Regions from separate parts of the Nesterenkonia lacusekhoensis genome, predicted to be linked through region 1. Evidence: riboswitches for the same ligand, from Rfam matches in the RefSeq annotation. Region 1 holds a riboswitch; each other region holds the start of a gene.
The links. A riboswitch is a leader RNA that binds a small molecule or an ion and turns the genes downstream of it on or off. The one in region 1 is predicted to bind thiamine pyrophosphate.
Positions count from the first base shown of each region.

Region 2: linked by a shared signal. The riboswitch ahead of JOF45_RS04420 (ECF transporter S component) and the one ahead of JOF45_RS12645 (TenA family protein) in region 1 are both predicted to bind thiamine pyrophosphate.
Region 3: linked by a shared signal. The riboswitch ahead of JOF45_RS10035 (3-oxoacyl-ACP reductase) and the one ahead of JOF45_RS12645 (TenA family protein) in region 1 are both predicted to bind thiamine pyrophosphate.

Region 1 is NZ_JAGINX010000001.1:2,645,807-2,655,076, reverse strand. It holds gene JOF45_RS12660 (relaxase/mobilization nuclease domain-containing protein) at 1-1,737, shown strand, start outside; gene JOF45_RS12655 (hypothetical protein) at 1,737-1,973, shown strand; partial or broken gene JOF45_RS12650 (ISL3 family transposase) at 2,134-3,066, shown strand; TPP riboswitch at 3,543-3,635, shown strand; gene JOF45_RS12645 (TenA family protein) at 3,754-4,416, shown strand; gene JOF45_RS12640 (TenA family protein) at 4,413-5,063, shown strand; partial or broken gene thiD (bifunctional hydroxymethylpyrimidine kinase/phosphomethylpyrimidine kinase) at 5,079-5,596, opposite strand; gene JOF45_RS12625 (hypothetical protein) at 5,761-6,201, shown strand; gene JOF45_RS12620 (hypothetical protein) at 6,276-7,202, opposite strand; gene JOF45_RS12615 (hypothetical protein) at 7,217-8,119, opposite strand; gene JOF45_RS12610 (hypothetical protein) at 8,173-9,120, opposite strand; gene JOF45_RS12605 (hypothetical protein) at 9,159-9,270, opposite strand, start outside.
Region 2 is NZ_JAGINX010000001.1:908,510-917,779, forward strand. It holds gene JOF45_RS04390 (MBL fold metallo-hydrolase) at 1-345, shown strand, start outside; gene rph (ribonuclease PH) at 332-1,108, shown strand; gene rdgB (RdgB/HAM1 family non-canonical purine NTP pyrophosphatase) at 1,105-1,743, shown strand; gene JOF45_RS04405 (3'-5' exonuclease) at 1,744-2,871, shown strand; gene JOF45_RS13245 (ADP-ribosylglycohydrolase family protein) at 2,855-3,604, opposite strand; gene JOF45_RS04415 (ATP-binding cassette domain-containing protein) at 3,644-5,995, opposite strand; gene JOF45_RS04420 (ECF transporter S component) at 6,007-6,639, opposite strand; TPP riboswitch at 6,630-6,750, opposite strand; gene JOF45_RS04425 (exonuclease SbcCD subunit D) at 6,828-8,087, shown strand; gene JOF45_RS04430 (AAA family ATPase) at 8,084-9,270, shown strand, end outside.
Region 3 is NZ_JAGINX010000001.1:2,122,862-2,132,131, forward strand. It holds gene JOF45_RS10005 (anthranilate synthase component I family protein) at 1-78, shown strand, start outside; gene JOF45_RS10010 (hypothetical protein) at 79-846, opposite strand; gene JOF45_RS10015 (hypothetical protein) at 830-1,780, opposite strand; gene cls (cardiolipin synthase) at 1,829-3,340, opposite strand; gene JOF45_RS10025 (aminotransferase class IV) at 3,431-4,387, shown strand; gene JOF45_RS10030 (carbon-nitrogen hydrolase family protein) at 4,449-5,258, shown strand; TPP riboswitch at 5,686-5,790, shown strand; gene JOF45_RS10035 (3-oxoacyl-ACP reductase) at 5,868-6,695, shown strand; gene JOF45_RS10040 (LLM class flavin-dependent oxidoreductase) at 6,692-8,026, shown strand; gene JOF45_RS10045 (DUF4235 domain-containing protein) at 8,098-8,364, shown strand; gene mnhG (monovalent cation/H(+) antiporter subunit G) at 8,445-8,831, opposite strand; gene JOF45_RS10055 (monovalent cation/H+ antiporter complex subunit F) at 8,831-9,270, opposite strand, start outside.

The sequences.
Region 1 (9,270 bases):
GTCCACAACCACATCATCATCGGTGCCGTGCATCCTGAGACGGGAAGGTCGCTGCGCTCGGACGCTGTGACTCACTCCAGGCTCTCGATCACCCATGACAAGGTGCTGGAGGAGCTCGGCGTCGAGCAGCGTGAGGATATGCGCGAACTCACCCGGCAGGCTGAGGAGCGGATGGCCGAGGCTCGGCAGCAGGTCGTCGACAACGCTGAGAAGGATCTGAGCCCGAACCAGCTGCGGAAGAGGATCGAGGCCGCGGAGAAGCAGGTGAAGCTGGAGCGGACCGATGATGCGCCGACGCCGCGGCAGAAGCAGCAGGACCGGCTGCAGCGAGAGTTCGAGCGTTATCAGCTGAATGAGCAGACCCGAGATGCAGCGGCAGACATCGGAGCCCCGGGCCCGAAGGAGAGGTTCAGCGAGATTGAGCTGAAGGGTCGCGTGCGCGAGACGCTCGCCGACCAGCGTGCGACCGACTGGCAGAGGCTGGATCAGGTCGGGCGCGAACGCGGTGTGACGATCTCCAAGTACACCAAGCGCTCTCACGACGTGAGCTTCGGGATGATGCTGGCCGACGAGGACGGCGTCATCCAGGAGCCGGCCAACGCTCATCGTCGCAAGGGATCACGCCTGGGCGAGGGCTACAGAGTCGAAGACGTGGAGGCTGCCCTCGAGCGCAACCGTGAGCTGGCTCAGGCGAAGCCGGTCAGTTGGCCCGCCGCCGAGCACCAGCGGGCCATGGAGCGTATCGGCGAGGAGGCTCAGCGTGAGGCTGAGCGGATGCTCCAGCAGTGGGCCAAGGAGCGTAAGCCGGCGCCGACGCTGGCAGAGACTCCTGTGGTGGAGACGCCGGCCGAGCCTGCCATTGAGGAGTCTCCGACCCAGAGAGCAGAGCGCGAGCGGCAGGAGCTTCGCCAATCGGCTGCTGAGGCTGCCGAGCGTGAGGCCAAGGAGCTCGAAGAGTTCCGTGCCCGGCAGGCCGAGTGGGACCGAGAGAGCCGGCAGTGGTTCGACAGCCTGATGGCGAAGGCTCCGAAGGAGCCGGAGACTCCCGAGGTTGAGACGCCGCAGGTCCCGCAGGCTGAGGCTGAAGAGCCTCGCGTGGATGCTGTCGAGGCGGAGCGGCCTCAGGCCGGGGACAGCAAGTGGTCCAAGCTCAAGGAGCGCGACGCCGAGCGCACGGCGCCGGAGCCGGTGGAGCAGGCCACAGTTCCCATGTCCCGGGAGCCCGGCCAGGAGGAGGGTCTCCGCGCTCTCAAGGGCTGGGATCTCAGGGACCGAGAGGTGCTGGCTGTGGCGACTGAGCTCGAGGATGGCTCAGCGAACGTGGACTACCAGCTGCGCCACGACGATCCGGTAGCGAAGGGTCAGCGCGGTCTGCATCTGATCGCTAAGGACGGCAAGGCGGTGCGGGCGAAGCTCTCAGCGGAGAAGTACCAGAAGCTGCAACGGCTGGCCGGGGACAACCGCACTGAGGCCGAAGGTAAGCAGGTCTACGCCCTGCAGGCGGATCTGCGGCCACGCGATGCCGGCTACGTCCCCAGCTACGACAGTGCGAAGGCATCCGAGCACAAGGTCGGTGCCGACGTGCTGGGCAAGCAGCGTGCGGCCGAGGATCGGGCTCGTGAGCAGAGCCCCGAGCGCAGCAGGGAGGCGTATCAGCAGGCTCGCCAGAGGCTGGTCGCCAAGGAGTCCTCACTGCAGAAGAGCTCCGAGCGTGAGTCTCGTGGGCTGGAGAGGTGATGAGCATGGCGATGAGTGCCGAGACGAAGCGCCGGCTGTACGTGAAGCACGGGATCGGCCCGGGGAAGGAGGAGATCCAAGCCAGGCCGAAGACCGATGCGGATCGGATCAGGGAGCTGGAGCGCGAGGTGGAGAGCCTCAAGCGACTGGTTCATGGCGAGCACCGGATCAGGGCCGGCAAGCGCAGACCGTTTGGAGATAACTGGCTCTTCGTAATTGAGGGTGTGGATCAGTGATTCCAGGACACGGCGTGGCGCTGCCCGGATAGACGTCGAGGTCTTCCGATGATGGAAGTTCTCGCACACTCCATCCGAAAGACCTCGACGTGTCCAAGCCTACTTTCTCATCTCCTGACCTCACGACATTCTGCCGACTCGACTCCCTCGACCTCAATTACGAAGAGCCCGCAAACTCGGCGTGTCCTGGCACACCGCGAACTCCGCGATCCTCGCGCAGGGACATCGACTGCTGATCGACGACCCGACCCGGTTCGACGGGGTCAGCGTCATTGGTGTCGACGAACACGTCTGGCGGCACACCAGGCACGGTGACAAGTACGTCACCGTCATCATCGACCTCACTCCCATCAGCCAGAAAGCAGGCCCGGCACGCCTGCTCGACATGGTGCCCGGACGGTCGAAACAGGTGTTCAAGCAATGGTTGAAAGCCCGACCGAAAGACTGGCGTGATGGCATCGACGTCGTCGCGATGGACGGATTCTCCGGCTTCAAAACAGCCTCCGTTGAGGAACTGCCCGAGGCTGTCGAAGTCATGGACCCGTTCCACGTCGTCAAACTCGCCGGTGATGCCCTCGACGAGGTACGCCGCCGCATTCAGCAGGAGACCACCGGGCATCGCGGACGAGCAACAGACCCGTTGTATCGGGCGCGCAGGACTCTGCACACCGGTGCTGATCTGCTCACGGCCAAACAGCAGGAGAGGATCGTAAGCCTCTTCGCCGACGCCAACTTCACCGCCGTCGAAGTCACCTGGGCCGTCTATCAAGACATTGTGAGCGCCTACCGAACCAACGACGGCAACGAGGGCACAAAGCTCTTACAATCAGTCATCGACGATCTGACGACGAATCTGCCGACAGGACTGGTCGAGCTCAAACGGTTAGGACGGACTCTGAAGCGTCGAGCTGCTGATATCCTGGCGTTCTTCACCCGACCGGGAACGTCGAACGGGCCTACTGAAGCGATCAATGGCAGGCTCGAACATCTACGCGGGTCAGCGCTGGGGTTCCGCAACCTCACGCACTACATCGCGAGATGTCTGCTCGAGTCCGGTGGCTTCAGACCAGTTCTACACTCTCAATTACGATGAGCCGGTTTAGTGCTACTCCGTCATGTTGAGTACGTCGATCGGTACGGTGTCTTGGGGATGGAATAAGTCGAGATCGACAGTCACCAAAACACCCGGATCGTCACGGCACCAGCGTGAGCATCAGATACGCAACAGGCTTGGTGACCTGCGGGTGATCAGATTCGAGGAGAACACGTTCGGTAAGGCTTGCGTGTTCCGTGCGGACCATATATAGCACGGTCATCGCCCTGCGGGCGCCCCCATTGTCGACGCTACCGGTCTGTCCCACAGGAGACGGTGGCCTTCCACGCACATGCCACTGGCGATCCGACGTCCCCATCCCACGGTTTTGCTCGCACCCGGTGATCGCACCCAGGAACACGTGCGAGATTGTCTCGTGCTCCGAGGAGGGCTGACATACTGCGGGAGTATGTCGCTGCGGGTTTCTGTTAAGCTCGTGGCACTCTAGACGTTGGCTAGCACCTTCGATACAGTCGTTCAACGACACGGGGTGCCCGAGAATGGGCTGAGATTACACCCGAGAACCTGATCGAATTAGCATTCGCGAAGGGATGTCAGTGCTCTGATGGGTCACATCTTTCGGCTCCGGTGGAGTGGGTGAACGCCAGGCCTCATTCTTGTCGCACGACCGTGTTCTGATCTCTTCTAGTCGCTTCTACACAACGTCGGAAAGGACGAGAGGACACTATGAGCCAACGATTCAGTCAAGAACTTCTCGAGACCAACCGGGAGACCTGGGAGCAAGCCATTAACCACCGGTTTGTGACCGAGCTTTTTGAAGGCTCTGTTGATGATGAGGTCATGGCCGGGTATCTGGACCAAGACTACCGCTTTTTTGAAGCCTTCTTGCAACTGCTTGGTGCCGCTATTACCACCGCAGATCGCCTCGAAGCACGGTTGCGCTACGCCAGTTTCGCTGGGGAGATGGCTAACAGCGAGGACACCTACTTCCAGCGGGCCTTCGAGGCTTTGGGTGTGAGCGATGAGCTCCGCGCTGCTACTCCGGACACCCCGAGTGCAGCCGGATTCTGCGATCTGATGCGAGAGGCTGCCGCGTCTCAAAACTACAGTGCCGTTGTGGCGGTCTTGATGGTCACCGAATGTCTCTACCGGGACTGGGCGGCCAAAGCCCCGCAGAACCGGCCCGAAAGCTTTATCTATCACGAGTGGATCACCCTGCACGATAACGCCGATTTCCTGGACTTTGCGACGTTTCTGGAACAAGAGGCGGACCGCTCTGGGGCCCAGGATGCCCAGACTGCTCACGACTACTTCCGTCGGGCGGTGGAGCTAGAACTCGCTTTCTTTAATGACACCTACACATACCCGCTGAACGGAATTCACGCATGACCTTGTTCCACGACCTTAAAGAGGCCAATCTTGAGGTATGGCAGTCCTATACCCGCCACGAATTTATCCGCAAACTCGCTGATGAGTCCCTGGAATTGGCAGCGTTCCAGCGCTATTTGATTCAGGACTACCACTTTTTGATTCACTTTGCCCGAGCCTACGGTCTAGCCGTGTACAAACAGACCACCTTGGAAGGTATTCAGCACTCCATGGACGGGCTCAAGAATATTGTCTGGGAGACCGGGTTACATACCTCGATGACCGCTGAATGGGGTATTAGCCCAGAGGAGCTCAACGCCACGCCCGAGGATCTGGGCACGGTGGCATACACCCGCTATGTGATTGACACCGCGGTGACTGGCACCCTGCTTGATTTGTACGTGTCGCTGTCTCCGTGCCTGATTGGATACGCCGAGATTGGCGCCGAAATCGCCCACGTATTGGAAGATAATCCAGACCACCCATATCGGCAATGGATCGAAACATATATCGACCCGCAGTTCGTTAAGGCCTCGGAAGAAGAAATCAAGAACCTCGACACGCTTGCCGGTGAGGGGCCGTTGTCTGAACAACGCTTTGCCGAGCTGTCACGGATCTTTGCCACGGCCTCGCGTCTCGAGGCAGAGTTCTGGCAACAAGCGCTGTGAACAACACTGTGACGCTTAGGCTCGCATGGCCATGTGATGGACAGGTCCGTGTCCGGTCTGCGGAGCGTAGGAGAGTTCCCATTCTGCTCCAGCGGCCAGGGCACGGGTCAAGTCGGTCTGCCCTTGACCAATGGCTGAAGACAGCGTGCACCCGGTGCCGTGGGTATTGCGGGTCGTGACGCGGGGAACCTTCAAGGAGTGCGCCGCACCGTCAATGACCACGACGTCGGTGATTTCTGGATCGTTATGGTCCAAGTGTCCGCCTTTGACTATGACCGCTCGTGGCCCGTGCTGGGCAAGAGCATGGGCTTGCCGGGCCATGTGCTCGAGTGTTTCGGCAGGTGATTCACCATGTCCAGAGCGGCATCATCGTCGGAGAGCGTGTCACCGCTGGTGGCCACCAGCACCGGGTCCAGCACGATCACACCAAACCTTGTGTGAGGCTCGGCAATGATTTTCGCGGTGGCTTCCACCGTTGCGGCAGAGCCGAGCATCCCAATTTTGGTGGCATCAACCGGAAGATCATCGAGCACCGAGGCGATCTGGGTCCGGAGGCCCTCCTGATCTGATCGCGTTCAGTTGTGGTGGCGGTGACGGGATAAGAGCCCTAGCGGCCAGATAACTGCTCATGCCACGGGTGTGACCCGGGGTGGTGAGCCCAGCAATCAGCAGCCGATACATGGATAGGTGATCGACAGTGGCACAGACCGAAACCCCGCTTCAGCAGCGGATGCGCCAGCAGCAGGGCGATGCGGAGTTCTCTCGCAACGTGAAGTCTCAGGCCGAGCAGCACCGGCTGATGGAGCAGCTCAACGAGCAGCAGCGCCAGCAAGAGCGCGACCAGGAGCGTCAGCTCCAGGATCAGGAGCAGGAAGCTGCTCAGCGTGAGGCCGCAGAGCAGGAGCGGCTGGCCCAGGAGGCCCGCGAGGAGCAGCAGCGTGAGCAGGAGATCGCAGAGCGTGAGGCTGCCGAGATGGACGCCCGCGAGACCGAGCAGGCTGAGCGTGACTCCCGGGAGGCATCAGAGCGAGAGGAGCAGTCCCAGGAGCAGGAGCGTCAGCCCTCCTCCCGTGAGCTGTTCGCCAAGCAGGCGGATCGCTCCCGTGAGACTGCACAGAGCCGAGGTCTCGGCCGGTGAGCGGCAAATCCTCCTCGAATGAGAAAACCCCCGGAGATCTGATCTCCGGGGGTTACTCGTGTGTGCGGTGAGGATCAGTTCTCGAAGAAGTCGTCGTCCTCCTCGGAGTCCTCGTCATCGGTGTCGCCGTCGCCCTCGCCTGAGTAGTCCCAGCCGAGGTCCTCGGTGCCCTCCTCGTTGGCGCCGTACATCTCGGTCATGGTGCCGTCGGAGGTGATGAAGAACTTCTCGGGACCGTTGGACTGCAGCGCTACCTCGAGAGAGTCCACGTCGAGGGGTTCCATGATGGTTTCGCCGGACTCATCATCAAACTCACCGGTGGAGATCTCCAGCTCCCGGCCCTGTAGCTCGCGGAAGACGATCTCGGCGATCTCGGGACCGACCTCCTCCAGGTGCTCAGGGTCCTCGAAACGCTGCATGAACACGGTGATCTCTTCCTCGCCGTCGAACTGCGGCTCGCCCTCACCGACCTCCTCGTCGATGATCGGCTGGATCTCACCCTCCAGTACGTCGTCCAGCGAGGTGGACTCCTCGACCTCCGCGTACTCGTTGATGGTTGATTCGCTCTGCGCCGTTTGGACGTGTACGTTGAGCTCCTCGATGGCTTCTACCTCATCAATGATGAGGTTGTAGACCTCCTGGCCGAGCTGCAGGCCGCGGGACATATTGTTCATCCCCTCAGCGGTGCGCAACGAGACATGAGCCCTCCCTGTTGCTGCGTAGAAAGAGACGGCGCTGCCGATCTCTTCCTCAACCTGATTCAGCTCGATCTGGTCCTGCTCGTCGAGGAAAGGCTCAACGACTTCTCGTATTTCGGCCTCTACCGCCTCGGCATCCTCCTCGGAGCTCTCTTCTTCAGACTCCTCTTCGGTGCCGTTCTCCTCGGCCTGGTTCTCCGGCTCCTGAGCCTCGGTCTCCTCGTTGCCGTTGTCGTCGCCGCAGGCGGTCAGTGCCAGCAGAGCGGCCAGGGAGAGTCCGGTGATGGTCTTGGTGTTCTTCATGGGTCGGCTACCTCCTAGTTGCTGATCCAGTTGCCGTTGGAGTCGTACTCCCAGCCGTCGATACCGGGGGCGTAGAGGGTGATGTTGCCCTCGGAGTCCACACCGGCCTCGACTTCGGCGAAGGCGGAGCTGGAGACGCTCATGGTGGTCCAGGTCGCACCGGTGTCGACCAGCTCCTGGTGACCCTCATCAGTCAGGTTGGTGCTGTTCCGACCGATCTCATCGGCGGACTCTTCCTCCCATTCAGCCGTGCGGAACTGGATCGGCGCAGTTTCACCGCTGCAGGTGAGATCGTGGGTCACGGTGGAGAAGTCTTCGGAGAAGGACTCCTTGCTGAAAGCGTCTTCGCTTTGGGTGACTCCGAGCATTTTGCTGTAGGTCAGATTCGGGTCATCCTGGACAACTCCATACGTGAAAGTCGCGCCGCGATAGTCGTGCGTGTCTTGATCGATGGTCTCGGTGACCAACTCCTCGACGATCTCTCCGTTGGAGGGTTCGAGTTGGTGGCCGCTGCTGTTCGGGAAGTCAGCGCCGGAGGACAACCTCTGGTCAACAGGATCTTCGGGTACGTTCTCGGAGTAGTTGTAGTCAGCCTCCAGAGCGCACTGACCAGCCTCGGCCTCTGCGGCACGCAGAGTCACCGACTCCAGCACGCGGTTCTCGGCGTACTCCGGCTCGTTCTCCAGCAGCTCGTCGGGGATCTGCACGGTCGCCTCGTCGTAGGGTCCCTGCTGGGACTCGGTGACGGGAGCCTCGAACTCGAAGACTTCGTCGGCGGTCTCTTCGCCGCCGTTGTCCTCGGTCGCGCCGTTCTCATCGCCATTGGACGTGTCGGCATCGTCGCCGTCACCGCAGGCAGTCAGGGCCAGCAGGGCTGCCAGGCTGAGTCCCGCGATCTTCGTGGTGTGGTTCTTCATGGAGTTCCTTCCGGTTGAGTGCGTGCTCTCTCTGGTGAGTTCTGTAGGGAATGTCAGACGAGCGCTCCCATCAGCGCGATGACGAGGACGAAGAAGATGATGGCGAGCATGATCGCGCCCAAGGCCATTCCGAGGATTCGCCTGCGGGATCTGTTGCCCTTCTTCTTCGCCTCTATGCCCTGCCAGATGGCCAGTGGGCCGAACAGCAGCGGCGGGATGAGGAAGAAGACCGAGAAGACGGTGATCAGCCCGAAGGTCAGTGAGAGGTTCGCGTTGGTGTGACCAGGAGGCGCCTCAGGGCCGCGTGCAGCCGGGCCGTGGACGGAGCGGGCACCCGTCCCGTACTCCGGGTAGCTGCCCGGCGGGATGGTCTGCAGGTGAGGCGGAATCCAGTCAAACTTCCTGGGGTGTTGGCCTTTAGCCACCACTTTGATCCAGAGGATGTAGATGAGCTCTGCCCAGTCTGAGACCAGCTGAAGACGCGCCTGGTCTTGGCCGTGCGATGTCCGGATCTCAATCTTGGAAGGCTCAATCCACTCGACCTTCTGCAGGTCCTGCCAGGCTCTCCCGTACTGGCCGTCCTCGTGGTCGATGTAGAAGCCGTAGTTACTGACGGTGAGGACTCCCTGGGGAACGAAGGGCATCCAGCGCTTCTGAGCCATCTTCTCGGCTTTGCGTTTGTTCCATGCGTGGCCGGCGAGGTTCCCAGCTGTCGCACCGAGGGCTAAGGCGGTTCCGGTCCGGTTGGCAAACCCGGTGGCCACTACGGGCACCCCGTCGCCGGAGTAGTACGTGCCGTCGCCGGGTGAGCTCCAGATGGCCATCTCGCAGGGCGCTGAGGCGAGCATCTTCTCGGCCTGGGGGAAGGTAGGCCGGACGAACTCGATCAGCTGAGGCGGCATAAGCCCGAAGTCGGTTGAGAAACCTCCAGTTGACTCGATCTCAGCCTGGAGGTCACGTGTCCTTAGGCGGGCGATGTCTGCGTTGGTCAGTTGGGTCATGTGCCGTGTGGGTCCTCTCTGGGATGTGGCTGTCGGGCTCAGGGGGCAGGGGCAGGAGGTGTTGCGCTGATCGCGCCTCGGTGCTGTCTTCTCCGGCGGGGCTCGGCGTGCCACTGGCGGCAGGGAGGCAGGGCCCAGAGCATCGCCGCG
Region 2 (9,270 bases), 1.7 Mb from region 1:
GCCTATGCGCTGCGCGTGGAGGGCCCCGGCGACGACGGGAGCACCACAGTGCTCACCTATTCCGGTGACACCGATGCCTGTGAGGATCTGGTGGAGGCCGCCCGCGACGCCGATGTGTTCCTCTGCGAGGCCGCCTTCGAGGACGGCCGGGACGATCATCTCGACGGCATCCACCTCAACGGTGCCCGGGCCGGGCAGATGGCGTCCCAGGCCGGCGCCCGGCGTGTGCTGCTGACCCATATCCCTGTCTGGACCTCACAGAAGGTGGTCCTGGAGAAGACCAAGGAAAACTACGACGGCGACCTCGCCGTCGCCGTCGCAGGAGTCACCTATGACATCTCATGAGAACAACGCACAGACCTACCACCGCACCGATGGCCGCGCCGTGGACCAGCTGCGCGAGGTGCGCATCACCCGCAATTGGTCAGCCCACGCCGAAGGCTCGGCGCTGATCGAGTTCGGCAGCACCAAGGTGCTGTGCACCGCCAGCTTCGAGGAGAACGTCCCGCGCTGGCTCAAGGGCCAGGGCACCGGCTGGGTCACCGCCGAGTACGCCATGCTGCCCCGAGCCACGAACACCCGCTCCTCCCGCGAGTCGGTCAAGGGCAAGATCGGCGGCCGCACCCATGAGATCTCCCGGCTGATCGGCCGGGCCCTGCGTGCGGTGGTGGACACCAAGGCGCTGGGCGAGAACATGATCACCCTGGACTGCGACGTCCTGCAGGCCGACGGCGGCACCCGCACCGCCGCGATCACCGGCGCCTATGTGGCCCTGGCAGATGCCATCGAATGGGCCCGCGGCGAAGGTCACGTGGCCAAGAACGCCAAGGTCCTGACCGACTCGGTCTCCGCGATCTCAGTGGGCATCCTGCCCGACGGCACCCCGGTGCTGGACCTTCCCTACACCGAGGACTCCACCGCAGAGACCGATATGAACGTGGTCGCCACCGGCTCCGGAGACTTCGTGGAGATCCAGGGCACCGCTGAGGGTGTGCCCTTCAAACGTGCCGAGCTGGATCAGCTGCTGGACCTGGCCCTGGTGGGCACCGGACAGCTGGCTGAGGCACAGGCTGAGGCCCTGGGTCAGCAGAGGATCTCCGCAGCATGAGCGCAGCCCGCATCGTCCTGGCCACCCGGAATCAGGGCAAGGTCCGTGAGTTCCGGGCGCTGCTGGCCCAGAACCCACAGCTGGCCGATCTCGACCTCGAGACTGCCGTGACCGACGCCCAGACGGCCGGATGCTCGGAGATCCCTGAGACCGGGGTGACTTTTGAAGAGAACGCCCTGATCAAGGCCCGCGAGGTGGCCGCCCAGACCGGTCTGCCGGCGGTGGCCGACGATTCGGGCCTGGCCGTGGAAGTCCTCCACGGAGCCCCGGGCATCTTCTCCGCCCGCTGGGCCGGGAAGAACGCCTCCGACGCCGCGAACCTCCAGCTGCTGCTGGAGCAGCTCGGCGACATCTCCGAGGAGCACCGCGCGGCGGCCTTCGTCTGTGCCGCCTCCCTGGTGGTCCCCAGCGCCGAAGGGGCCCCGCCGCAGGAGGTCACCACCTTCGGACGCCTCGAGGGCACGCTGCTGACGGCCCCGCGCGGGGAGGAGGGCTTCGGCTATGACCCGATCCTGCAGCCGCTGCGGGAGACCCGCAGCTGCGCCGAGCTGAGCGTGGAGGAGAAGAACGCGATCTCCCACCGCGGGAAGGCCTTCGCCCAGCTGCGCGATCATGTGGTGCAGGTGCTGGCCTAGGTGTCTGGCGAACCGGTCGCCGGCCTGAACTTCACCGCCGTCGACTTCGAGACGGCCAACGGCTTCCGCGGCTCTCCCTGTTCGGTGGGGCTGGTCAAGGTGCGCGACGGACTCGAGGTGGACAGCTTCTACGCGGTGATGCGTCCGCCGGAGGGCTTCGACCGCTTCGACCCGAAGAACGTGTCCATCCACGGCATCACCGCAGAATCTGCCCAGGGCGCTCCGCGCTTCGCCGAGCTCTTTCCGCAGATCCGGGAGTTCATCGGGACCGATGTGCTGGTGGCCCACAACGCCAGCTTCGACATCGAAGTCTTCGAGGCTGCCCTGGAGGTCAGCGGCCTGGACTCTTCGGGACTGCGGTGCTTCTGCTCGGTCCAGCTGTCCCGAGCGGTCTATGACCTGGTCTCACACGCCCTGCCCTATGCCGCGGAGGAGGCCGGCTGCCCGCTGCAGAACCACCATCACGCCCTGGAGGATGCGCGCGCTTCAGCCGCCATCGTCTGCGACATCGCCCGGCGCCGCGGCGCCCGTTCGGTGGAGCAGCTGGCGGCCGACTGCGGGATCCCGGCCGAGGAGCTGGAGCCCTGGACCGTGCCGCGGGAGCAGGAGTCGCGGGCCACCGCCCAGGTGCGCCAGATGGCCTATCTCTTCGACAGCCGCACGCCGAACGTGAACGCCGAGGATCTGCCGGATCTGATGCGCTGGCAGGACGAGGGCAAGAACCTGCCGCCGGCCCTCGACGCCGACCCCTCCCACCCGTTCTACGGGCAGAGCTTCGTCTTCACGGGCAACCTCGCCGTCTCCCGCTCAGAGGCCAAGCGGCTGGTGGCCCAGCACGGGGGAGCGATGTCCTCGAAGGTCAACGGCGCCACCACAGTGCTGGTCATCGGCGACGGCTTCGCCCTGACCGATCTGGAGGCTCCCGCCGGGCAGGTCGACCCGGCCGCCGAGCGGGCGCTGGGCAGCAATAAGGCCCGGGAGGCGCTGCGCCGCATCGAGGCCGGCCAGCCCATCCGTCTGATGTCAGAGCCTGAGTTCCGCGTGGCACTGGCCGAGTCCTGGCCCGTGGGAGCCGTGGCCGAGGACGGCAGCATGATCCCCGCCGATCAGCTCAGGCCGGCCGAGTGACCCGCTCCCACTCCTGAGCCAGAGCGGCCACCGCCTCAGCGGCAGGGCCCTGCGACTGAGGCTCACCGCTGACGCAGGCCTGCAGCTGAGCGCGCAGCACCTGGGCGATCTCCTCCGGAGCCTCCACCCGGGTGAGGATCTCCTCCAGCTCGTCAGCCGGGTCCTCCAGCTCACCCGAGGCGCTGCGGTGGACCAGCATCACCAGCTGTTCGGCTGCCTCGATGAGCGCCGGGGCTCCCTGGGTCAGCGAGACGGCCTGGGAGACCCAGCTGCGCCGCATCTGCTCCTCGATATAGGGGACCAGGCCCAGCGGCACCACGCGCAGCAGCGCTGCGGCATCGTCGCTCTCCGGCTGGGCAGGGGCGCTGGGGTAGGCCATCTCTCCGTCGGCCAGACCGGCCAGGCTCACCGCGCCGGTGCCTTCGGCCACGCGCAGCTGACGGTTCCTGATGGCCTTCGGCAGGGCGGCGTCGGCGTCGCGGGCCGGCGGTTCCGGCGCACCGGGCGGGAACTGACCGGTGATCAGGCGGTACCAGCGCAGAGAGGCCAGCCACATGCAGGCCAGAGGGTCGGCGCCCACCCCCTGGCGGGACCAGTCCAGCAGCTCCAGCAGTCCGTCGCTCAGACAGTACTGGTGCAGCACCTCTGCATGGACGGCGGCCTCGGGGTCCTCCTGCGGAAGTGCCGCCAGCAGAACAGGGGAGAAGCGGTCGATGAGTCGGGCGTCATTCACCTGGCCAGCCTATAAGCTCCGGCCCGATCAGCGCCGCCCTCACCAGACCAGCGACCAGGTCCCGGCGGCCATGGCCGCGGCTGTGGCGGCAGCGGCCAGAACGGCACCGCCCAGGACCACCAGCAGGTCCGCCGCGGTGAACTGTGCCGGCCGGGCCCAGCTGCGCGGACCGCCGTCGAAGCCGCGGGACTCCATGGTCACCGCCAGCCGGGTGGCGGTGCGGATGGCCTGGACCAGCAGCCCGAAGATCTGTGAGAGCGTGCTGGCCAGCCGGGAGCCGAAGCCGCGCCCCCTGCCCAGACCCCGGGCCCGCCGCGCATGACCCAATGTGGTCCACTGGGCGGCCAGCATCCCCATCAGCCGCATGGCCGCCAGGGCGCCGAGCACGAACCGCGCCGGCAGCTTCAGCTGCTGGGCCAGGGAGTCGGCCAGGTCGGTGGGATCGGTGGTGGACAGGATGATCACACTGGGCAGCACCATGGCGAAGCCGCGCAGCCCCAGAGCCAGGCCCAGCATCACCGAGCCGGTGCTCACTGTGGTGAAGCCGAAGTCCACCAGCACGCGTCCCGATTCCTCCCCGGCGATGGCGGTGCCCCAGACCGCCAGCAGCGCCCCGACGGCGAAGGGCCAGATCCGCCGCATCAGCGCCAGCGGACGGATCCCCGCCAGAGGCAGCAGGGCGAAGCAGCCCAGGACCACCACCGCCGCGGAGACCAGGTCGATGGAGGCCACCAGGGCCAGGGTGATCAGCACCAGGACGATCAGTTTGCCCAGCGGGCCGCGCCGGCCCAGCCAGGAGGTGGAGCGGACGGCGCCGAAGCCCGGCAGCTCAGGGGAGGAGGCCTCAGGGGTCTCATCCGAGGGCTGACCCGGCGAGGCGGCGGCGCGGCTGTGCTCCGTCACCTCCAGGCGCCTGGCCTGCAGTGCGGTCAGCAGATCCTCGTCATGGGTCACTGCGATGACCGCCCCGCCGGCGTCGAGATGATCGCGCAGCAGGGTCACCAGATCGGCGAAGGCGGCGGCATCCTGACCCGTGGTCGGCTCATCCAGCAGCAGAAGCTCAGCCCCGGAGGCCAGGGCGGTGCCCACGGAGAGCCGCCGCTTCTCGCCGCCGGAGAGGGTGAAGGGGTTGGCCTCGGCCACATGGTTCAGCCGCAGCTGATGGAGCAGGTCCTGCCGGTGCTCCAGCTCCTCAGCCACTGTGGCGCGGAGGAACTGATGCTCGGGCTCCTGGAAGACCATCCCCGAATGTCTGATGAGCTCCTGGGAGGTCATGGCCTCCGGATCCGGCTCCAGGCGGCCGCCATGACGCGGGATCAGCCCGGCCAGTGTCAGCAGCAGCGTGGACTTCCCGACGCCGTTGGGCCCGGTGATGGCCACCGCCTCACCGCCTCGGATGCTCAGCTCCACTCCGCTGAGCACCGGGGCAGGTGGCTGGCGGCTTCGCCAGGTGGTGGTGGGCGGATGCCGATGGACGGCGAGTTCCTCGGCCCGGAGCAGAGTCTCGCCGGTGGGAGAGAGCCCAGTATGAGAAGGCGGAGACCAGTCGGGCAGCACGGCGAGGAAACGATCTGGGCTGTGTGGGTCTGGGGACCTCTGATCGGCGCTGCCGAGCCCCGCTCCGCTGCCGGCCTGTCCGGCGTCGAGGCTGATGACACGGTCCATCGCGGCCGCCCAGCGGTGGGTGCGGTGCTCCACCACCAGCAGAGTGGCCCCGGTGGCCTCAGCTGCGGAGAGTACGGCGTCGCGGACCTGGAGGGCGCCGTCTGGGTCCAGGTTGGCGGTGGGCTCGTCCAGCAGGAGCAGCCCCGGGCGCATCGCCAGGATCCCGGCCAGTGCCAGGCGCTGCTTCTGCCCGCCCGAGAGCTGGGCGGTGGGATGTTCCAGCGGCAGGTGCTCCAACCCCACGGCCTGCAGCGCCTCGCGGACCCGGTCCGGGATCTCCTCGCGGGGCACCGCCAGGTTCTCCGGGGCGAAGGCCACGTCATCGCCCACTCGGGAGAGCACCACGGCCGCCTCGGGATCCTGCTGCATCAGACCGGCCCGGCCGCGGACTTCGGCGGGCTCTGCCCCGTCGATCAGCAGCCGTCCCGAGGTGCTCGCCCCCTCGGCGGGGAGCACTCCGGCCAAGCCGTGCAGCAGCGTGGACTTCCCAGAGCCGGAGGCCCCGGTGATCAGCACCTTCTCCCCGGGACGGATGTCCAGGCTGAGCTCCTCCACCGCGGGGGAGCTGCGGTCCGGATGCTGCCAGGTCCAGGACTCGGCGCGCACTGCGGCACCGGGCGGGGCCTCCGCGCTCGCAGTCTCCGTGCACGCCGTCTCCGGCGAGCTCCATCCAGCCGGTGAGGCTGTCGGCTCCGCCTCCTGTCGGAGATCTTCCGTCTCCCTCACAGCCCGGCCCCTCACAGGACGGGTTCGCGGTGGGCACCGCGGGAGGACAGCGGGCTGAGCACACCGGTTCGGGCCAGGCTGCGGGTTCCCACCCAGGGGAGCAGACCCGCGATCACCGCCCCGGAGAGCGCGAAGCAGCTGATGTGGATGATCGTCTCCAGCGGCGCGTAGGCATAGGAGTGGAGCACGAAGTGATAGTTGATGCCGCCCAGCAGTCCCGCCGCAGCTCCGCCCAGCAGGGCAGGGGGCAGGCTGAACCGGCGGTAGAGCAGCGCCAGGAAGATCAGCTCCGCACCCAGGCCCTGGAAGAATCCGGCCACCAGCACGGTCAGACCGGCCTGGGCGCCCAGCAGCGCGGAGATCGCGGCGGCCACCAGCTCGCAGTACAGGGCGGCTCCGGGCTTGCGGATGACCAGGGCGCCGAGCACTGCGGGGAAGAGCCACATGCCGTGGACCAGGGTCTCCACCGGCGGATAGACAGCGAAGAGGTTGCCCACCAGGTGATAGCTGAGGTTCCAGCCCCAGAAGATCACGCCGGAGGCCACGGCGAGCGTGGAGGCGACGAGGATATCGGCCACGCTCCAGCGCATGGTGCGGCGGGTGCGGGCAGGTGATGGATGCGCTGAGGGCGCAGAGATAGGCATATGCGACTCCCTTCGCAGGTTCTAACCTGGGCAGGTTCTAGGGTCTGGGCCGTGAGCCCACTCTCAGCGCCTGGCCGCATGCCTGCGGCGGACGCTCCCCTGTCGGACAAGGATGTTCAGTTGTGCCGTTCACAGTAGCACCGGCCAGGTCAGCGGTCCATGTCCCCGCCGAGCGATAGCGTGGTCCCATGCGATGGCTCCACACCTCTGACTGGCACCTCGGCCGCGGCTTCCACGGGTATTCGCTGCAGAGCGCCCAGCAGGAGATGCTGGAGACGGTCTGCGCCACCGTCGCTGAGGAGACCGTGGATGTCCTGCTGATCGCCGGTGACGTCTATGACCGCGCGCTGCCTCCGGAATGGGCGGTCCGTGAGCTCGAGTCCTGCCTGGAGGAGCTGGTGGCCGGCGGCACCCGGGTCATCATCACCTCGGGCAACCATGACTCGGCCCAGCGCCTGGGCTTCGGCCGCGGCCTCATGGGGGCCGCCGGAGTTCATCTGCGCACCTCACTGGAGGATGCCTTCACCCCGGTGGAGATCCCCGACGCCGGTCAGGAGGCTTCGTCGCAGGAGACTCCGGGACAGGCGCCCGAGTCGGCGCCGCTGACGCTGGTCTACGGTGTGCCGTATCTGGAGCCGGCCCTGATCCGTGAGCAGCTCGGCCTGGACCGTGCTGATCACACCTCGGTGATGACCGAGGTGGTCCGCCGCATCTGGGAGGACGTGGGCGCTCGCCGTGAGCATCTGGGGCAGCGGCGCACGGTGCGCGTGGTGCTTATGGCTCATCTCTTCGCCGCCCGCGGTGTGGGGTCGGATTCTGAACGGACCATCGGGGTGGATGCTCCTGCCGGGGAACAGATGGATCATCAGGAGCACACTGCCGGTGGGCTGGCTGTGGTGCCGCTGGAGCTCTTCGACGGCTTCGACTACGTGGCCCTGGGACATCTGCATGGCCGGCAGAAGCTCTCCCAGACCGTGCGCTACAGCGGCTCTCCGCTGCGCTTCTCCTTCTCCGAGACCCGCCAGGCCAAAGGGGCCTGGCTGTGGGACTCGCAGGACTGGGAGCAGATCCGCGCCGTGGACTGGTCCATCGGCAGGCCGTTGGCTCAGCTGAAGGGCTCCATCGAAGAGATCCTGGAGCCGGAGACTGTGCAGCAGCACCAGGAGGCCTATCTGCAGGTGACGCTGACCGATCCGGTCCGTCCCGAGCGGGCCTATCAGCGGGTGCGGGAGGCGTATCCGCAGCTGTGCTCCTTCACGCACAGCGGGACCGAGCAGCAGACTCTGCGCACTTACTCCTCCGCCGTGGAGGAGGCGGTCTCCGAGGCTGAGATCATCACCGGCTTCCTCGAACACGTCCGGGGCCGCGGTCCTGCTGAGCAGGAGCAGCAGCTGCTGGAGGAGGCGCTGCAGGCGGTCCGGCTTCAGAGCGGAGCTGAGGCCCGATGAAGCTGCACCTGCTGACCCTGCAGGCCTTCGGCCCGTTCCCGGGCACTGAGATCATCGACTTCGACGCACTGAGCGAGGACGGGCTCTTTCTGCTCAACGGCCGGACCGGATCCGGCAAAACCTTCATCCTCGACGCTGTGACCTTCGCCCTCTACGGTCAGGTGGCCGGCGAACGCAGCGTCACGCGGCTGCGCAGCGACCACGCCGCGCCCGGGGCAGTGCCTCAGGTCAGCCTGGAGTTCACCCTCAGCGGCAGACGCTACCGGGTCACTCGCAGCCCGCAGCACATGCGGCCCAAGCAGCGCGGCACCGGCTTCATCCAGGAGAACCAGAAGGCCCATCTGGAGGTCCAGGAAGCCGGAACATGGAGCGCCGCCGCCAATGGTTCTCAGGCAGTGGGCAAGGAGCTGGGCGAGATCCTTCCTCTGGATCGTCACCAGTTCACCAAGGTCATCCTGCTGCCGCAGGGGGACTTCGCCGAATTCCTCCATTCCAGCAGCAGCGAGAAGCAGCAGCTGTTGGAGCGCCTGTTCGACACCAGCACCTTTCAGCAGCTGGAGCAGCACCTGCGGGAACAGGCCAAAGAGGCCAAGGGCCAGGTGGAGGAGGCCAACCGGGAGATCGAGGCCCTCCGCTCATCTGTGCTGGATGGTGCCCAGCAGCTCACCGGGGTCGACTTCTCTCAGGAGCAGCCGCCTGAGCGGGAACCCGACGGGGAGCAGGAGCCGGAGCCCCAGTCGAAGCAGGAACCGGAGACTGAGGACGCTTCGCTGGAGCACCGCATCCTCACTGAGGCGCAGTCCCAGCGCAGCGGCCTGGACGCAGCGCGGAGCGCGGCCGAGACGCAGCGGCGCCGTGCTCAGGACCACGCAGAGGAGCTCAGCGCGCGTGCCCGTCAGCTCGCCCGATGGGAGGAGCACCAGCGGCAGGTGCACGAGCATCACCAGCAGAGCGCCGAAGTTGCCCAGCTGCGCGATTCCCTGGAGCGGCACCGCGCAGCAGAAGCCTTGGACGAATGGTTCCGCACCGCCGAGCGGGCGAGCACGCAGGCCACCGAGCATCGCAGCCAGGCCCTGCGGAAGGCCCAGACGCTCCAACAGCTGATCGAGTCCCAACAGGACATCGCCCAGTATGCGGTGCTCACCGGGCAGGACGGCACCGGACAGGACAGTGCTGGATCGGA
Region 3 (9,270 bases), 520 kb from region 1:
GAGGCCGAATGGGAAGAGGTCCGCACCAAGTCGGCGGGCGTACTGGGAGCGTTGGGCGCAGAGTTCCCACAGCGCTGATCACTCCAGAGCGTCGAGCTTCTCGTCCTGTGCCTCCACCAGTTCTTCGAAGACGGGCTGATCCAGGTTCAGCGCACTGATCATGACCAGGTTGTTCCCGAAGTCCCTGGTGGCGAACCAGCCTTCGACCACGGACCCGTCCGCCAAATGCATCTGCATCGTCATTCCGCCGAAGGCGCCGTGGGAGAACCCGCCGAACTCCGCCACCTCCGACTCGTTCTCCAGCACAGAGCCTCCGCAGGACTCGAGGAGCTGCTCCCAGACGCTCGCGGACTCGGCCGGACGGTCGTAGCTGAGCATCCACAGCGCCATGCTGCCCTCTTCATAACCGACCTCACGGATCACGCCTGATTCCGGATCCTCACCGATGAGGTCCACATTGACCGCGTCCATGGCGGCGGCACACTCCGATTCGCCGAACCCGTCCACGTAGACGCCCTGGTTCACCCCCATGCGGTCACGGAAGTACTGCGTTCCCGTGGTCTCGGCGAACTGCAGGACCTCAAAGGGCATGTCCCCCTCATCCAGCAGAGCTTTGAGGATCTGTTCCTCGCTCAGCGCGGCACGATCACTCTCAGCTGCGACCACGGGCTGGTCTCCGGCCGCCGCCTGGGCCTCCTCAGGCTCCTCCGAACCATCCGTGGACACCGCCGCGAAGGGAGCTGCAGGGGCCTCATCGGCTGCATCAGAGCCGGAACAGGCGGTGAGGACCAGTGCTGAGAGAGTCAGAAGCGCCGCAGAAGCGCGGAACTCAGGCTTCATCCTCATCGTCGTCCTCGTCCTGGTCGTTTCGGTCCTGGTCGTCTCGGTCCTGATCGGCTTCGTCTTCGTCGGCGCCATCATCGGCACCGTCATCGTCCTCGCGGCCGTCGTCGAGGTCCTCCGGCAGCCCCTCGTCCAATCTGCGCTCCTGCGCGCGGAGCACATCGGTGAACGTGCCCGAGGGGACGTCCATGCCCACGGCGTAGACGATGTTCTCCCCACGGTCCAGAGTGGCCAGGAAGATGTCGTCGAAGTAGAGATCCTGCTCGAAGAAGCTGCCGGCCTGCACCGCCATGTGCACGCCGTTCCAACTGCCCTGCTCGATCGCACTGAGCGAGACGACGTCTCCATCCTCTTCGATCTCGACGCCGTCGCAGGCCCTGTGGACCTCTTCCCAGACGGCCGCGGTGTCCTGCTCCTCGCCGAAGGAGGAGGCGCCCGTCATGATCACGTCCTCGCCATAGGAGACGTTCGGGTTGTCCCGCAGCCCTCCGACGAAGACGTTCTCGCCGCCGTCGGACTCGATCTCCTCCAGCGCGGCGATGCCGTCGAAGCAGTCCTGCGCCTCAGAGGTGTAGTCGATGCCGTCCAGCGGGATCCAATACTCGGCCCATTCGGCGTAGTACTCGCTGAGGAAGGGATCGCCCTCCTCCTGCTCGAAGGAGTCGAGGGCGTAGGGCCAGTCGTCCTCATCAAGGAGCAGATACTCGATCTGGTCGGCGTCGAGCTCCTCATAGGTCAATTCAGCGGGGTCGGTCTCCGACTGGTCCGGGCCAGAGTCTCCGCCGCCTTCTCCTGCGCCGGTCTCGGAGGGGCCGCTCTGCTGATCCTCCGGATCAGTGCCAGGCTCCACGTCAGAACCGGGCTCCAGCCCCACGCATCCGGTCAGGACCAGCGCCGCCAGCGCGCTCACGGCCAGAGGCCTGAGTCCTGTCTCCATCGTTCCCCCTCAATATGCGACGCCGACCCCCTCATTCTACGGTGCCCGCTACTGCAGCGCCGAGGTCAGACGGAAGACGTTGTCCAGATATCGCACCCCCCACGGGCGGCGCCTCCATGTCTCAAGGTCGAGCTCCCCCGCGCCCTGCATTCGACGGGTGAAGATCTCCATGACCTCCCGAACCTTGTCCTCGTCGACGATCATCAGTGTGACCTCGAGGTTCAATGAGAACGAACGCATATCCATGTTGGAGGACCCCAGGACCACGACGTCGTCGTCGACCACCATGAACTTCGCGTGCATGACCTCCGGGGCCGGGTACCGGAAGAGCCGCACGCCGGATTCCAGCAGCGCCTCATAGTAGGACTGCTGCGCGTGCTGGACGGTGAACTGATCGGCCTTCTCCGAGACCATCACCTGGACCTCCACTCCACGGCGGGCGGCAGTGGTCACCGCATAGAGCAGCGAGTCGTCCGGCACCAGGTAGGGGGTGCAGATGATGATCCGCTCCGTGGCCTGGTAGATCAGGTCATTGAACAGGCGCAGGTTGTTCTCATCCGGGAAGCCGGGCCCTGAGGGGACCACTTGGACCAGTGAGCCGCCTGCCGAGGCCTCATCCGCCTCGATGTCCACCAGCAGCTTCTCACCCAGATCCTCACCGGTCTCGGCGGACCAGTCGGAGGCGAAGACGATGTCCAGACCGGTGACCGTGGGGCCGGTGACCACCAGGTTCAGCTCCACCCAGCGCCGGCCGATCCGCCGGGCTCGGCGGCGCTGGTAGTGCGGCTCGATCAGATTGGTGGAGCCGGTCAGCGCACTCTTGCCGTCGATCACCACGATCTTGCGGTGATTGCGCAGATCGAGCCGGGAGAACCGGCGTCTGAACGGACGGATGGGCAGCACGCGATACCACTCGAAGCCATCCCCCAGCTCCCGGGTGGCCCGGCTCAGCCGCCGCCGGAGCCTCTGATAGCCGCGGACGCGGAAGGTCCCCAGGTGGTCATAGAGCAGACGGACCTTGACCCCGCGGGCCGCGGCACGCTCCAACGCGTCCAGCACCGGACCCACGTAGTCGTCGTCGTTGCCGATGATGTAGAAGAGCATATGGACGTACTCTTCAGCGGCGTCGATCTCCTCCACCAGCCAGTCGAAGGGCTCCCGATATTCGGTCATCAGGCGGATCTGGTTTCCCTCCTGGATGGGGAAGGCACCCAGGTTGCGATTCAGGGCGGCGGTGTCCCCGAGCTGCTCGTCATGACCGCGCAGCTGATCCGCCAGGTCCAGATGACGGGTGGCCTCCAGCAGAGACTCGTTGATCCGACGCTGCCGCTCCTGGCGGCGCCGCGAGAGCTTATGGCTGCCCAGCATGAAGAACAGCGGCAGGGCCACCACCGGGATGAAGAAGATCGCCAGCAGCCAGGCCATGGCCGTGTTGGGACGCCGGTTCTCCGGGATCACACCGATGACCAGCACGCGCACGCCCACCTCGAAGACCAGGATGAGCAGGATGATCCACTGGGGCAGAGACTCCAGCCCCAGTCCGCTCAATGGCCACAGCACAACGCACACCTCCTGTTTTGGCCCTGCTCATCTTACGTGCTCGCGCGGACACAGAGCCGCCTCAGGCCCGGCATGGCCTAAGCTGGTGATATGGCCGAGCATTTCCGTGAGGACTCCGTCGCCGCTGTCGCCGTGCGGATCGACGTCGAGCATCCGCAGGGCATGATCTTCGATCCCCACCAGCCCCAGCTGCGCGTGGACGACCTCGGGGCCGTCCGTGGTGACGGGATCTTCGAGACGATGAACGCTGTGGAGGGCGAGGTCCGGAAGTTCCAGGCACACGTGGACCGGCTGGCCCGCTCCGCCGAACTGACCGGCATCGGGATCCCGCCGGCGGAGTCCTGGCGGGCCGCAGTGGAGCTGGGCATCGAAGAGTACCGCACCCGCGGCGTGCTGCCTGAGGAGCTCTCCATCCGGCTGGTGGCCACCCGCGGTGTGGACGGCGAGCCGGCCTCTGACGACCCGGCCTTCGCCGGCACCTACTGGACCCTGCTGACCCCCATCTCGCCGGAGATGCGTGCCGGCCGGGGCAGGCCCATCGCTGTGACCCTGCTGGACCGCGGCTACGACGCTCGTGCCGCCGAACGCGCCCCCTGGCTGCTGCTGGGCGCGAAGACGCTGAGCTACGCGGTGAACATGGCCGCACTGCGCCACGCCAAGGCGACCGGGTTCGACGACGTCGTCTTCACCTCCTCCGACGGCAAGGTCCTAGAGGGCCCCACCTCCACCGTCCTGCTGGTGCACCGCGGCACCGAGGGCGAGCCGCCGCGGCTGACCACTCCGGAGCTGGAAACCGGCATCCTGCCCGGAACCACCCAGGGGGCTATCTTCGCCGCCGCGGCCGAGGCCGGCTGGCAGCTGGGCTACGGCCCGCTCACTCCGGAGGACCTCTACGACGCCGACCACGTGTGGCTGTGCTCCTCGCTGCGCTATGCGACACCCGTGGCACGGATCGAAGACCGCGAGCTCGAGGTCGACCAGGAGCTCACCGAACAGCTGACCGCATTCCTGAAGCAGGACCTGCCGGTCAACCACCCGCTGAACTGAGCGAGGATCGGAGGACGGCAGGCCCTCCTCAGCCCCAGGTCAGCGGGAGTACGCTGAGCGTATGCGTATCGCCGCCGCACAGATCGTCACAGGCCCGGACGTCCGGGAGAACCTCCGCCAGGTCGAGAAGTGGACCGAGCTCGCAGCCCGTCAGGGCGCGCGGGTGGTGGTCTTCCCCGAGGCCACCCAGCGAGCGTTCGGACATCCGCTGACCCCCATCGCCGAGCCGATCCACGGCCCCTGGGCCTCCGCGGTCAAGGAGATCGCCGAGATCAACGGCGTCATCGTGGTCGCAGGCATGTTCACCCCTGGGACCCCCAGCGCCGAAGGGCGCGACCGGGTGACCAACACGCTCATCGCCGTCGGGCACGGAGTGCACGCCTCCTACGACAAGGTCCACCTCTACGACGCCTTCGGCTTCAAGGAGTCCAAGACGGTCCAGCCCGGAGACGAACTGGTCCGGTTCGAGGTGGACGGAGTCACGCTGGGGCTGGCCACCTGCTACGACATCCGCTTTCCCGACCTCTTCACCGCCCACGCCCGCGCCGGCACCGCCGCCACGCTGGTTCCCGCCTCGTGGGGCGCCGGACCGGGCAAAGTGGAACAGTGGGAGCTGCTGGCCCGGGCCCGGGCGCTGGACTCCACACAGTACATCGTGGCCTGCGGGCAGGGTCTGCCCAGCGCCGCCGGAGTGGAAGCTCCGGAGCAGGCGCCCACCGGCGTCGGGCACTCTCTGATGGTCTCACCCACCGGCAGGGTCCTGGCCCAGGCCGGCGAGGCGCCGCAGCTGCTGACCGTGGACGTGGACCTCGAGACGGTGGAGCACACCCAGCGGCTCATCCCGGTGCTGGCCAACGCCCGCGATCTCTGAGGGCCCTTGGGCAGACTCTGCTCAATCCTGCGTCCATTGGCACGTCTGAGTCGTCAGAACGGCTCCGACCCCACTCATCTGTGCCGATGGCCGGGCCTTAGCACGGAGCGAGGGCTGGCCCGTTAGCGACACCTATGAAGATAACTGTCGCTGAGGAAGCCGCTAGCGACAGTTTGAGCCCCTCACCCCTCATCGTCTCGGTGCCCGGGGGTGTGATCAGATACGCGCGTAATTCCTGCCGAATCGGCTTCAGTTCCGCGCGTATCTGATCACACCACGTACGCAGGCCAGGTTGACGGCGCCTCTCCCCTCATCCATTGGCACAGATGGGTCGGCAGAGCGGCGCGGACCCGGCTCAAAGATGCCGATCGACGGGACGTGGACGGCCCCAGCGATTGAGAGTTCTGCGCCACTCATGGTGGGATAGGGCTGTGACACGGGGTGCCCCGTCCGGCGAGGACCGGGGCTGAGATGACACCCGTCGAACCTGATCCAGTTAGCACTGGCGAAGGGAATGTCCGGCCCAGCCGCACCCGCGAGGCTTCTGCCCGCGGATCAGCGCATCGCCGCACGGGCTGCCTTCGCCTCTGAACAGAGAGGCATGAGCGCATGACCGCTTCAACACCCACTCCCGACGCCGGCCCCGCAGCCGGCATCCCCTCCCCCGGGTCCGCACCGGCCCTGTCCGAGCAGATCGTCCTGGTCACCGGAGGGGCGCGCGGGCTCGGCGCCGCCATCTGCCGGGCATTCCTCGCCCAGGGAGCCCGCGTGGTGATCAACTACCGCTCCTCCGCCGAGGCCGCTCAGGCACTGGCCGACGAACACGCCGGCCGTGCCCTGGCCCTCCCCGCTGACGTCCGCGACCGCAGCGCCGTGGAGTCCCTGATCAGCACCGCCGCCGAGCACTTCGGCGCCCCGATCACCACCGTGGTGAACAACGCCCTGGTGGACTTCGTCTTCAACGGCGACGCCCGCTCCCACGCCGAGGAGATCACCTACGAGGAGCTCTCCGGGCAGTTCGAAGGCTCGGTGAAGGGAGCGCTGAACGTCATCCAGGCGGCCCTGCCGTCGATGGTCGACGCCGGCATCGGGCGGGTGATCAGCATCGGCACCAACCTGTTCCAGCACCCGGTGGTGCCTTACCACGACTACACCGCGGCGAAGGCCGCCCTGCTCTCACTGACCAGGACCTTCGCCGATGACCTGGGACCTTCCGGGATCACCGTCAACATGGTCTCCGGCGGCCTGCTACAGACCACCGACGCCTCCGCGGCCACACCGGAGGAGGTCTTCGAGGGCATCGCCGCGGGCACACCGCTGCGCAGCGTCACCACGCCCGAGCAGCTGGCCGATGCCGTGCTGTTCTTCGCCTCGCCGTGGGCGCGCGGAGTCACCGGGCAGAACCTGATCGTCGACGGCGGCCTGGTCAAGGGATGAGCACGAGCGCCGCTGCGGGCCGACGGCAGGCCCACTTCAACCTGTTCATCCACGGGGTCGGACATCACTCGGCCGCTTGGCGAGCCGCCGACTCCCACGCCGAACGGCTCAGGTCGGTCGAGTACTACCAGGAGCTGGCCCAGATCGCCGAGCGCGGGAAGCTCGACGCCGTCTTCTTCGCGGACGGGCATTCCACCTCCATCACGGCGGTGGAGGATGGTCCGCTCTGGCACCTGGAGCCGCTGACCCTGCTGTCCTCCTTGGCCGGGGCCACCGAACGGATCGGACTGGTCAGCACGGTCTCGGCGACCTTCTTCACGCCCTTCCACGCCGCACGCATGCTGGCCAGCCTGGACCACATCTCCGGCGGACGGATCGGCTGGAACGTGGTCACCTCCATGTTCGACGCCGAGGCGCAGAACCATGGCATGGCGCAGATGCCCGAGCACGCCGTGCGCTATGCCCGGGCGGAGGAGTTCGTCGATGTGGTGCTGGGGCTCTGGCAGTCCTGGCCGGCGTCGTCGATCCTCATCGAGCGGGAGCACCGCGCCGACGACGCCGGTGCCCCCGGACGCTATGTGGACGGCTCGCAGCTGAGCGAGCTGAACCACGACGGCGAGCACTTCAGCGTGCGCGGGCCGCTCAACGTGCCCAGCCCGCCCCAGGGCCGCCCCGTGCTGTTCCAGGCCGGAGCCTCGGAGCAGGGACGGGACCTGGCAGCGCGCCGCGCGGAGGGCATCTATGCAGTGGCCTATGACCTGGCCGCCGGGCAACAGTACCGGGGCGATGTGCGGCGCCGGATCGCGGAGCTCGGGCGGAATCCGGACTCCGTGGCGATCATGCCCGGGCTGGTCACCTATGTGGGCTCCACGATGGAGGAGGCCCGGGCCAAGCAGCGCGCCCTGGACGAGCTGCTGCCGGTGGACAGCTCGCTGCGTCAGCTCAGTGTGTTCGTGGGCCAGGACGCCTCCGCATGGGAGCTGGACGCCCCGGTGCCGGAGCTGCCGCCGCTGGAGGAGTTCAGCGGGCCCAAGGGGCGCTACGCCACCATCCTGCGGATCGTGGAGACCGAACGGCCCACAGTTCGGCAGCTGCTGGGCCGACTGGCCGCCGGCGGGGGCCACTGCACCATGGTGGGCACGCCGGAGTCGATCGCCGATGAGATCGAGCGCTGGCTGGATGAGGGCGGCGCCGACGGGTTCAACCTGATGCCGCCCTCGCTGCCCTATGGGGTGGAGGACTTCGTGGAGCAGGTGATCCCCGAGCTGCAGCGCCGCGGCCGCTTCCGGGAGGACTACGAGGGGACCACCCTGCGGGAGCACCTGAGCTGACGTTCGTGCGGGGCGCTCCGCTAGGCTGGGCGTGGAAGGAACGGCGCTGATCAGAGCATGGAGGTATCACGATGGACAAGATCATGGACAAGCTGCTGACCACAGGCATCGCGTTCGGCGGAGGCTTCGTGGCCACCAAGGTCTTCGAGACCGTCTGGAAGCAGGTCACCGGAGACGAGGACACCCCGCACGGCGACGACGACGAGAACATCTCGCTGCAGAAGGCACTGGTCTTCTCCGTCACCTCAGCCGCGATCTCCGCAGGCGTGCAGGTGCTCTCCCAGCGCGGCGCCAAGTCCGCAGTGAGGAAGATCAAGGGCGATAAGGCCGAGGTCTGATCCTCAGCTGAGAGGCCGACTCGGGACCGGCTCTTCCAGGGCCCGACTCACGGTCCGAGCTGAGACCCCACAGGGTCGCTTCAGCGGTCGTCGACCTCGCGCCGTGGACCTGGTTCGCGACCGACCCGGTCCACGGCGGCGGCGAGCTCGTCCTCGGTCAGCAGGTCGGCGCGCATGTGTTTGGTCCGGTACCCAGCCCGGCCCACCACATGTGCGCTGACCGGCGCCGTGAGCAGCATGAGCCCCCAGGCCAGCAGGGTGATCGCCACCCAGGACCAGCTGCGCCAGGTGATCGCCGCAGCCAGCAGCAGCATCAACAGCCCCAACACCTGAGGCTTCGTGGCCGCGTGCATCCGCGAGTGCAGGTCCGGGAAGCGCACCAGCCCGATGCCGGCGGCCAGGGACATCAGCCCACCGACCACCAGGAACACCGCGGCGACGCCGTCGAGCACAGCATCCAGTTCCATCAGCGCTCTCCCTTCGGCTGTTCAGCAGATCCCTCGCCTGAGCAATCCTCACCGCCGGCGCTCTCGCCAGCATCCTCACCGGCAGCACCCTCGCCGGGGTTCTCTGAGTTCCCTGCTGAGTTCCCTGCTGCGTTCTCTGCGGGGTTCGCGGCGTCCCCACCAGAGGCCCCGCCAGCATCCCCGCCGCGCGCGGGGTCCTTCCCACGCTGGGGTGCGAAGCCGGACTTCGCCAGGGCCGTAAACCAGGACGTCGCCTCATCCTCAGACTCCTGGGCTGCCGTGATCACCGGTGAAGCGGCCACGTTCTGCGGCGTCTCCGGCTCAGGCTCCTCCATTCCGGCCGCCTGAGCGTCCCGCTCCGCGGCGCGCTCAGCATCGGCCGGCTTGCGCGCCACCACGTATCGAGCGATCGCCACAGCGCCCAGGAATCCGATCACCG